Regions from separate parts of the Comamonas sp. AG1104 genome, predicted to be linked through region 2. Evidence: riboswitches for the same ligand, from Rfam matches in the RefSeq annotation. Region 2 holds a riboswitch; each other region holds the start of a gene.
What was found. Region 2 has a riboswitch for glycine ahead of gcvT (glycine cleavage system aminomethyltransferase GcvT). Riboswitches for the same ligand answer to the same signal wherever they lie in the genome.
Positions count from the first base shown of each region.

Region 1: it holds a riboswitch for glycine, as region 2 does, so the genes downstream of both, DFO48_RS07120 (D-amino acid dehydrogenase) here and gcvT (glycine cleavage system aminomethyltransferase GcvT) in region 2, are expected to answer to the same signal.
Region 3: it holds a riboswitch for glycine, as region 2 does, so the genes downstream of both, DFO48_RS20320 (trimeric intracellular cation channel family protein) here and gcvT (glycine cleavage system aminomethyltransferase GcvT) in region 2, are expected to answer to the same signal.

Region 1 is NZ_QQAS01000002.1:544,151-547,389, forward strand. It holds gene DFO48_RS07115 (DMT family transporter) at 1-422, shown strand, start outside; gene DFO48_RS07120 (D-amino acid dehydrogenase) at 578-1,846, opposite strand; glycine riboswitch at 2,018-2,117, opposite strand; gene DFO48_RS07125 (amino acid permease) at 2,661-3,239, shown strand, end outside.
Region 2 is NZ_QQAS01000001.1:618,704-621,942, forward strand. It holds gene DFO48_RS02700 (hypothetical protein) at 1-360, opposite strand, end outside; gene gcvH (glycine cleavage system protein GcvH) at 408-782, opposite strand; gene gcvT (glycine cleavage system aminomethyltransferase GcvT) at 905-2,041, opposite strand; glycine riboswitch at 2,106-2,231, opposite strand; glycine riboswitch at 2,251-2,360, opposite strand; gene DFO48_RS02715 (energy transducer TonB) at 2,449-3,027, opposite strand; gene DFO48_RS02720 (MBL fold metallo-hydrolase) at 3,041-3,239, opposite strand, start outside.
Region 3 is NZ_QQAS01000007.1:239,989-243,227, forward strand. It holds gene mnmC (FAD-dependent 5-carboxymethylaminomethyl-2-thiouridine(34) oxidoreductase MnmC) at 1-525, opposite strand, end outside; gene DFO48_RS20320 (trimeric intracellular cation channel family protein) at 689-1,354, opposite strand; glycine riboswitch at 1,407-1,526, opposite strand; glycine riboswitch at 1,540-1,632, opposite strand; gene DFO48_RS20325 (hypothetical protein) at 2,008-2,397, shown strand; gene DFO48_RS20335 (glycosyltransferase family 39 protein) at 3,154-3,239, opposite strand, start outside.

The DNA of each region.
Region 1 (3,239 bases), on a different contig from region 2:
TCTGCGGCGCCTGTTTTGCGCTGGCCACGGTGGGCTTTCGCGGCGGCGCGGTCGAGATCGCAACACTGGGCGTGAGCTCGCCCTGGCTGTCCGGGGCCTTGGGCGTGCTGATCGCGCAGACCATGCAGTCTGTCGTCATGAGCGCCTGGATTGCCAGAACCCATGAACAGGGCCTGCGTCCCATCTTCAAGGCCTGGCGCATCTCGCTGCTGGCCGGCAGCATGGGCGCTGCGGCATCGCTGGCCTGGTTCACCGCCTATGCCATGCAGGGGGCCGCTGCCGTGCGCACCCTGGGCATGGTGGAGGTGGTGTTCAGCTATATCGTCTCGCGCAAGGTGTTCAGCGAGAAGCTCTCATTGACGGAAAAGCTGGGCATGGCGCTGATGATGCTGGGCCTGGTGCTGATCTGTCTGCAGCTCTGATTTCAAGAGCTACCTGCGCTTGTCTGTGCTCATTTTCAAAGCTAAAAGTCTTTGAAATCAAACATGAGAAAGCGCAAGAAGCTTCTGAATCAATAGCTTTCTGCAGCGACGATGCGCGATGCCGTGCTTGTTGGTGCAGTTCCTTGAATTAGCTATCAGGCGCTGGCGGTGGTCAGCGTGGCCGGCCGGGACTGCCTGCTGGCGCTGCCCATGGACTGCAGCACGACATCGCCGACCATGTCGGCGGTGACGGCCGACAAGGTCCAGCCCAGATGGCCGTGGCCGGTGTTGTAGAACACGCCGGGCTTGTTGCCAGGGCCCACGCGCGGCAGCATGTCCGGCATCATGGGGCGCAGGCCCGCCCAGGGCACGACGCTGCGCGTGCTGACGCCCGGGAAGCACTGCTGCACCCATTCGATGAGCGGGCGGATGCGGTCGGCGCGGATGTCCTTGTTGTAGCCGTTGAACTCCGCCGTACCGGCAACTCGGAAGCGCTCTTCGCCGAGGCGGCTGGTGACCAGCTTGGTCTCGTCGTCCAGCAGGCTCACCAAGGGAGCTGCGGCGCGGCTGGCTTCGTCCGGCAGATTGACCGTGATGGAATAGCCCTTGACCGGGTAGATGTTGACGCTGTCGCCGAGCTGGGCGGCCAGCGCGCGGCTGGCCGTGCCTGCGCAGACCACCATGGCGTCGAAGGTCGACGTTTCGGTTTCCAGACCCTGGCGCACGGTCACGCTGGCCTGCTTGCCATTGCTGTCCACCGACACGATTTCCTGACCGTAGCGGCATTGCACGCCCAGTCGCTCGCAGGCGGCGGCAAGGCCGCTGGTGAACTTGTGGATGTCGCCGGTGGAGTCGCTCTCGGTGAAGTAGCCGCCATAGAAGGTTCCGGACAGGGTCGGCTCGATGGCCTTCATTTCATCGGGCGTGACGGCGCGGCGCTCCAGCCCGCCTTTGGCCAGCAACTGGGAAACCTTGCCCGCATGCTCAAAGCCTGCTCGGTCGCGGTAGATATGCAAGATGCCTTTTTGCTTCAGATCGAAGTCAATGCCTTCGCTGGCTGCCCAGTCAAACAGGTGCTCGCGTGCCGCAATCGCCAGCCTGGCGGTCTCCACGGTGTTTTTCTCGTAATGGGGGATGGCAGCGAGAAACTGGCAGAACCAGGAAATCTTGTGCCAGCTGGGCTTGGGGTTGAGCAGCAGCGGAGCATCGCTCTTGAGCATCCACTTGAGGCCCTTGACGATGGTGGACCAATGGGTCCAGACCTCGGCGTTCGAGGCCGAGAGCTGGCCGCCATTGGCGAACGAGGTCTCCATGGCGGCATAGCGCTGCTTCTCGAACAGGGTGACGGAAAATCCGCGGCGTGCGAGGGCGTAGGCGGTGGTCACGCCCGTGATGCCACCGCCGATGACGGCGATTGTCTTCATGATTCAGATTCCAGATGCGTCAAGGGTGGAGCCCGTGCGCAACATGCGCAGCGGACGCCCCCTCTGTTCTGGACCTGAGAGATTCACGAGGCAGGGCCTTGCGGCGCTGCTCGCTTGCTCCTTCGGTATGCCCGGCGGACGATGACGTCCGGACATTCTTCAGAGTGTGTGAAAGCGATGCCGATCCTTTGGCCTGAGAGTTTCCGGGGCGGTTGCTCCTTCGGCGCTGCATGCGCCAAGTTTGCGCTGCAGTCTCTCTCGGCATCACCGGGCTGAGAGCCTGTGGGCAAATGTAGGAAGAACGGCGGCGCCTGGATATACGGGTTTACTAGAGTTCTGCGTCAGGGGGCGGCCATGGCTGATCATGTCGGGTCTGCGATATTTGATAGCACTTACCGCTTATCCTTCAATGAAATATTGATTTTTTGCCTTTGAAAATGAATGTATTCAATAGCAATGTGCTTCTAAGTTCATAGCAATAAGCTCTGTCAAGTACGCCCGAGCAGCCCCAGAGTCAGCCCCTGCATTGGCACAGCGGCTTATGGAGGTTGGTGTATTTGGGCAAAATATCGTCTTTGCCTGTCAATTGGCCCGGCGATATCACCGCTTTGCCATTGAAGCGCCCGACTGGGGTGGCTGCCGATTCAGGATGCAACTGGCCTATCCGCCATGGCGTTCTGCTGTCATGGCTTCGTTCCTTTGTCCTTGTTGACCGCGACCGTCATGGTCGCCTTTTTGCGTTGCCTGTCGCAGCGCCTGCGGGATGGTTGGGTGTTTTGTCTGGATGGGCGCAAACCATTACAACAAGACATTTATGTCCCAACCCAACTCAAGCCAGCAGCTCGCGCCGACTGGCGATGGTGACGATAAGCAGCCCCGCTTGCACCGGGTGCTCAAGCAGCGCCACCTGAGCATGATCGCCATTGGCGGCGCCATCGGCACGGGCCTGTTCGTGGCCTCCGGCTCGGCCATTGCCCAGATCGGCCCGGGCGGAGCCGTGCTCACCTATCTGCTCATCGGCATCATGGTGTACTACATCATGACCAGCCTGGGCGAGCTGGCTGCCTTCATGCCGGTGGCCGGTTCCTTCTCGACCTATGCCTCGCGCTATGTGGATCGCGGCTTCGGCTTTGCGCTGGGCTGGAACTTCTGGTTCAGCTGGGCTGTGGTGGTGGCGGTGGACCTGGTGGCCTCGCAACTGGTCATGGCCTACTGGTTTCCCAATGTGCCAGGCATCCTATGGAGCGGCCTGTTCCTGCTGCTGATGGTGGGGCTGAACGCGTTTTCCGCGCGCGGCTTTGCCGAGGCCGAATATTGGTTCGCGCTGATCAAGGTGCTGGCCGTGGTGGCCTTTCTGATCACCGGCGTGCTGATTCTGTTCGGCATCATCAGC
Region 2 (3,239 bases):
GGTGGCCACGTGGGCGCGACAGACCGAGCGCAGATAGATCTGGTTCATGTCGTCGCTGGCCATCCATTGGGCCTTGGCAGCTTCGTCTTGAGCCAGCATGTCCTGGGGCACGGGCAGATCCCAGTCGCTCAGTTGCTGACGCAGAAAGCGCAGCGCCTTGGCGGGCTTGCCGCCCGTCTGCTCCTGGTACCACTCTTCAAGTGCGGCCAGCGTGTCGCTGCCATCATCGTTGCCGAAGGGGCTGAAGTCGTCACCGCAGTCGTAATAGAAGTCCTGGGCCGCGATGCGCGCAAAGGTCGGGTGGCTGGTCTCGCGGGCGAGACCGATGTCCGGATCGTCGAAATACAGAATGGTGCTCATGGCTGCATGCAAAAACGGCCTTCGCAATGCGAGGGCCGTTGATACGCTTAGTTGTCCTTGGCGAAGTCGTTGTAGGCGGTCTCTTCCATCAGAGCTTCGAGCTCGCCCACATTGCTCATCTTGACCTTGAAGAACCAGCCCGCGGCCAGTGGGTCGCTGTTGGCGAGAGACGGGTCATCGCGCAGGGCTTCGTTGACTTCGACGATCTCGCCGGTCACGGGCATGTAGACATCGGCAGCGGCCTTGACGGATTCGACCACGCCAGCCACATCGCCGGCCTTGAAGGAGGATCCCACGGCAGGCAGGTCCACAAACACCACATCGCCCAGCGCATCCTGTGCGTGTACGGTGATGCCGACGATGGCGGCATTGGTGTCAGCGGCGTTGATCCACTCGTGTTCTTTGGAATACTTGATGCTCATGGAAAGCTCCAGATGGGGGATTCAGGGGAATCGGGTGTTGTTTGAGAAAGGTCCAGTTCGCACTTTAGCGGTGTTCTGGCGGCTGTTTGGCAAAGTGGCCCGTCTCATGCACGGCGGCAGACCTAGCCGCGGTAGTAGCGGGTGGGAACGAATGGCGTGGCGACCACCTTCATGGGCACGGGCTTGCCGCGCACCATGGCGAAGATTTCCGTATCAATGGCGGCGTAGTCGGGCTCGACATAGGCCAGTGCCACGGGCTGGTTGAGCGTGGGGCTGAGCAGGCCGCTGGTGATGTGGCCGATATGCTGTCCGTCCATGTTTTCCAGCACGGCGGGCTCGCGCACGGGAATGCGCTCCAGCGCGATCAGGCCCACGCGCTTGCGGCGCAGCGACTGAGGGTTCTGCAATTGCTCCAGCACGATGGCCGCACCGGGAAAGCCGCCCTCGCGCTCGCCGCCGCTGCGGCGCACCTTCTGCATGGCCCAGTTCAGCGCGGCTTCCACCGGGGTGGTGCTGGTGTCTATGTCGTTGCCGTACAGGCAAAGTCCGGCTTCAAGGCGCAGCGAGTTGCGCGCGCCCAGACCGATGGGGGCCACCTCGGGCTGGGCCAGCAGAGCTTGGGCAAAGGCTTCGGCTGCTTCTCCGGGCAGGGAGATTTCAAAGCCGTCCTCGCCCGTATAGCCGCTGCGCGTGATGTAGAGCGCATGGCCTTGCCAGTCAAAGTGATTGCCGGTCATGAAGACCAGTTGCGTCACACCGGGAATCAGACGCGAGAGGGCCGCAGCGGCTTGCGGGCCTTGCAGGGCCAGCAGGGCGCGCTCGGGCAGTGGGACGACCTCGCAGCGGTTACCGATGCCGCTCTGGATATGGGTGATATCGGCCTCTTTGCAGGCGCCGTTGACGATGAGGAACAGATCATCGCCGCGATTGACGAACATCAGGTCGTCGAGAATGCCGCCTTGCTCATCGAGCAGCAGTCCGTAGCGCTGCTTGTGCAGGCCCAGGTCGATGACATCGACGGGCATCAGCGATTCGAGCGCGGCGGCGGCATCGGGGCCGCGCAACAGCAACTGGCCCATGTGCGAGACATCGAACAGGCCGGCGGCCTTGCGCGTGTGCAGATGCTCGGCCATCAGGCCTTGAGGGTATTGCACGGGCATGGAGTAGCCGGCAAACGGCACCATGCGGGCACCCAGTTTCTGGTGCAGGGCAAACAGCGGCGTGGAACGCAGATCGGAAGAAGTGGCAGCAGCAGTCACAGGCAAGCGCTCCGGTGGTCAAAACCAAATGAGTGGCCATGCATGACTGGGCCATGCTTGGCGGGCTTGCCCTGCTGTCCGCTTTACCTGAGAGATTCACTGTCTTTGCTTTCGCGGACAGTTTGCTCCTTCGGTGGATGCTGGCGCACATACGAAATGACGGCCTGCATCTCTCTCCAGCAAGGGACGCTGCAGGCTCGCACACCTTGCAGCGTTTGTCAGTCCTTTTGCCTGAGCGTTTTGACTCCGGGTGGGGGTCTGCGCCTTCGGCGGTGCAAGGCAGCTTCAAGCTGCAGGCACTCTCTCCTGACGTTGGCGATTCTAGCGGCGGGCAGGGTGCCTGCACCACCGCAATTAGTGGATTTTGGGGTTTTCGAGCACAGATCGCCGGGATTGGGCCTGTGCGCTCATCGTGTCTCGGTATTCAAGGATGGAGGCTCGGGGAGCTCAATCTCCTGGCGTGGAAACACCAACTGATAGGGCTGCTCGAAGCAGGCTGCCACGGGCTGGCCCTGGCGCATGCCGGGCTTGAACTTCCAGAGCTTGAGCGAGCGCATGATGGAATTCACGATGCGGGGATCGGCATCGGCAGGTTGATAGGCCACACGGCCGAGCTGACCCTGAGCCGTGACTTCCAGGCGGAAGACCACCGTGGTTTCCAGCCCGTTCGGAAACCAGTGGGCGCTGATGGAGGGCGTGGTGTGGCGGCGTGGCCGGGGTTGCTGATCGAGCTGGGCGGGGGGTGTGCAATCTGCATTGATCCAGGCGGGCCATTCCATGCTCTGTGACCGCTTGCGCTGCGTGTTCAATGACGGAGCCGGCGTCGGCTCCGGCCGCTCGGAAACCGTGCTCGGGGTGCCGGCATCCGGAGGCAGCTTGGGCTGACTGCCATCGGAGAGGTGGGAACAGGCACCGAGCAGCAAGGTGGCCAGGGCTGCGGCAAGGTGTGAAGTGCGCGAAATGTCCATGAGGGCATTGTCGGCCATGTCGGCAGCATTTTCAGGGTTGCGCAGGGCGCAGATCCAGTCCTTTGATATCGACCTCGGCACAGGCACGCCACCAGGCCGAGCCGGCATGCGGAGCGCTCAGGTCCAGGCGCTCGCCCATCATGGGCGTGGCGATCTCTATGCCGTGCTGCCTGCCCAGACTCAGAATTTGCTCGAAGGGATCCCACCAGGCATGCATGGCGAGGTTGAAA
Region 3 (3,239 bases), on a different contig from region 2:
GCGGGCAATGTTCTTCATGGCATCTTCATCCCACATCTCGGGGTTGAGCTGGGGGGAGAAACCATCCAGATATACGCTGTCCGCTGTCATCTGCTGCTTGCGCAGCATGGTCCCGGCATCGCCTATATAGAGCGTCAGCAGCACCTGGCCGTTGTCAAACGAGAGGCGATGCACGCCGGGCAGCAGTCCCCACCATTGCTCGGCCAGTTGTTCGCCAAGCGGGCGCAGCTCCTCATCGGCCGGCAGAAATGCGAGCAGATCCTCGCGCGAGACAGGGTAGGCCTCCACCGAGACAAAATGCAGAATGCGCGGGCGTCTGGGGTCGGCTTTCCATGCCGCCCAGGTGACCAGGAAATTCAGGCCGAAGCCAAAGCCGGTTTCCAGAATGCGCCACTGCGCTGCATCGGCCCAGGCAACTGGCAGATCGCAGCCACCGAGAAAAACCTGGCGTGCCTGGTCGAGGCCGCCGAACTCGCTGTGATAGCGATCGCCGAATCTGGAGCTATAGGGGGTGCCATCCGGCATCCATGTGATCGGTTCAGACATGGAAAGTGAAACTACATAGGTAATGCATGGCGCAGTCTAGGTCAGAGCAGCCAGGCAAGGGCCGCCCCGCAGTGATGGCTGCCTCCCCCTCCTGCGTAGCAAGAGAGGGGGAAGGCGCGCAGCGCCACAGGGGGAGTCTCGATCACTCCCAGCGCTGCTGGTACGAAAAAACCGGCAGGCGCCATTTGAAACGAATGGCGGCCAGACGGAAGGCCAGACCGCCGGCAAAACACACGATGGTGCTGATATTGGGGCTGACATCCAGATAGCGCAGGCCCAGGAACATCAGGCATACGGACAGCGACACGCTGGCATACAGCTCGCGGCGGAACACCACGGGGACCTGGTTGCAGAGCACATCGCGCAAGATGCCGCCGCTGATGCCGGTAATCATGCCGGCCATGATGATGACGATGGTCGGGTAGCCCAGCTCCAGCGCGGTATTGCAGCCGATCAGCGAAAAGGCGATCAGTCCCATGGCGTCCAGCAGCAAAAACACCTGCTTGAGCCTGTGCATATGGCGTGCAATCACGGTGGTCAGCAAACCGAAGCTGATGACCAGATACACATATTCAGGGTGCTGGGTCCAGCCGATGGGGTAGTGGCCCAGCACCATGTCGCGGATGGTGCCGCCGCCCAGGGCAGTGACAAAGGCGATGACGACGACGCCGAAGATATCCATATTGCGCCGGCCAGCGGCGAGTGCGCCGGACATGGCTTCGGCGGTAATGGCCACCAGATAGATGACCAGCATGACGGTGAAGTTGGAGGCCTGGAACGAGTCCAGCAAAGAGACGGAAGGAAGCATGAAGGCACTTGAAAATAGACCAGCCACTCACATCGGCGGGAGTGTCCGGCTTGCCTCTCCCGCTGTCCTTTTACCTGAGAGTTGCGCATGAGCACCTTCGCGGTGGACATGCTTGCCCCTTCGGTGAGCCCTGCAGACTTGTGGTTGCGGGCTGCTCTCCAGTTGGCGATATCCGGGTCCTGTCAGACCCACCTGCGGTACTTATTGCCTGAGCGATTATGGGAGTTTGCGCCTTCGGCGGGAACCCTCGAAAGGCTCCGCTCTCCCGCGGGATGGGCGCGATTCTAGCTAGTTTCAGCGACTTTATTCGGGTTAATACCTGTATTGGTGTGTTTCTGCGGCTGCCAGCACGGGGTGCGGAGGGCCGGTCTGAATCTGCCATGGCGCGCACAGGCGCGCGTCTTCGTCTTCGTCTGTGAAACAGTCCGCCATAAAAAACGCATACGCACGACATCGAAGCCCAAAAAACGCAAAGCTCGTCGCAACGAAGGCCATTGCGCTTCGTTTGGCCAGCGCTGCGCCGCAACAAAGCATCCCCACGGCCATTTTTAAGACTCTTCTTATTTCGCTCGTTCGAGTCCGTTCCTAGCCTTGTTCATTCCAGATCAAACGGTCACTGCGAACCTCGGCGTTCGCGCAAGGCCGCAGCGTGTTTGCTCACGCGTGCAAAAGGGGATGGGATGCGATGGAGATTGGTTTCGCTCGGTGGAAAGACGGTTGAAGTGATTCCTGCAACCAGTGCGGGGCGCTCTGCTGATTTCTTTATCGACGGCACGAAATACGAACTCCAAACGATGAGCAACGTGGCCAACCAGACCTCCGATGGGCTCTCCAAATCGCTATCAAGCACGATCATGGATGCGCGAGGGCAGTCGGGCAACATCATCATTGATGCGCGTGGTCAGGCGGGAATGACGCCAGAGATTGCTGAACGGGGGATTGGGCGGGCATTTGGAAATGACAGCCGCAGTGGCTCGAAAATCCAGGGTGTGACGGTGATTACGTCGCAAGGTACTGTGTTTGTGCAGAGGGTTTCGCAATGATCAATGGTTATCCAACAGAGGAAGAGTTGCGAAATCGCATCACGAGGCAGCTGGGGTGGCGCGGACCAACGGATACTGTCGTCCTGTTATGGCATGGGTATTTAGCCGCTCTCTTGGAATGGGGGGTCATAGAGGTTCATTTGTATGACAGTTTGTCGAAGTTGCTTCCACCTATGGGCAGCAAAGAACAGAGTGAGTTATTCGCAGATGAACCACTAAGCCCCGAGCGAGAACGCGAGATAGACGAATATCTGCGTCAGAGCGAGAGTCTCAAAAGCTAGGTGCGTGCCGCGCAGAGCATCAATAGCAGCCAAGTCCGGGCAGGTCTGCGGGGTAACTTTGCTTACGCAAAATTAACTTAACGGTCTGCTTGGCAAAGTAGCCGCAGTCACTACGCTCGCGCTCCGTTTGGTACGGCTACCGCTGCGGACGCGGCCCTTGCGCCCTTGGTGTTTACCAAACCTCCGTTATGTATTGCGCCCCTTGTCCTGCGAGTGGGGCCCATGGCTCACTGCGTGTAGCCAAGAGCCACCCGCTTAAACATCCATATCTTGAGGAGATAGGCATTTGCATGGATGGAGATGTTCATAACAATTCGGTCTGCGCTAACAGCCATTAGCGGCTCTGCACCCTTACCCCGACACCTGTATACATACAAGCGGCTCTAGTGATGTGGTGGCCCTCTATCAGTCACTCGGCGGAGGCGTGCTTGGCTCGGATAAAAGCGAAGACTGAGGTTGATACAGGGTCGACTAATCAATGCACGATGGGAGAAGGTGCTGTGCAAGCGGTGTTAGGTGTGCAAAGCCAAACAGCGCGAGAACCCAGCTCAAGCATCGGTT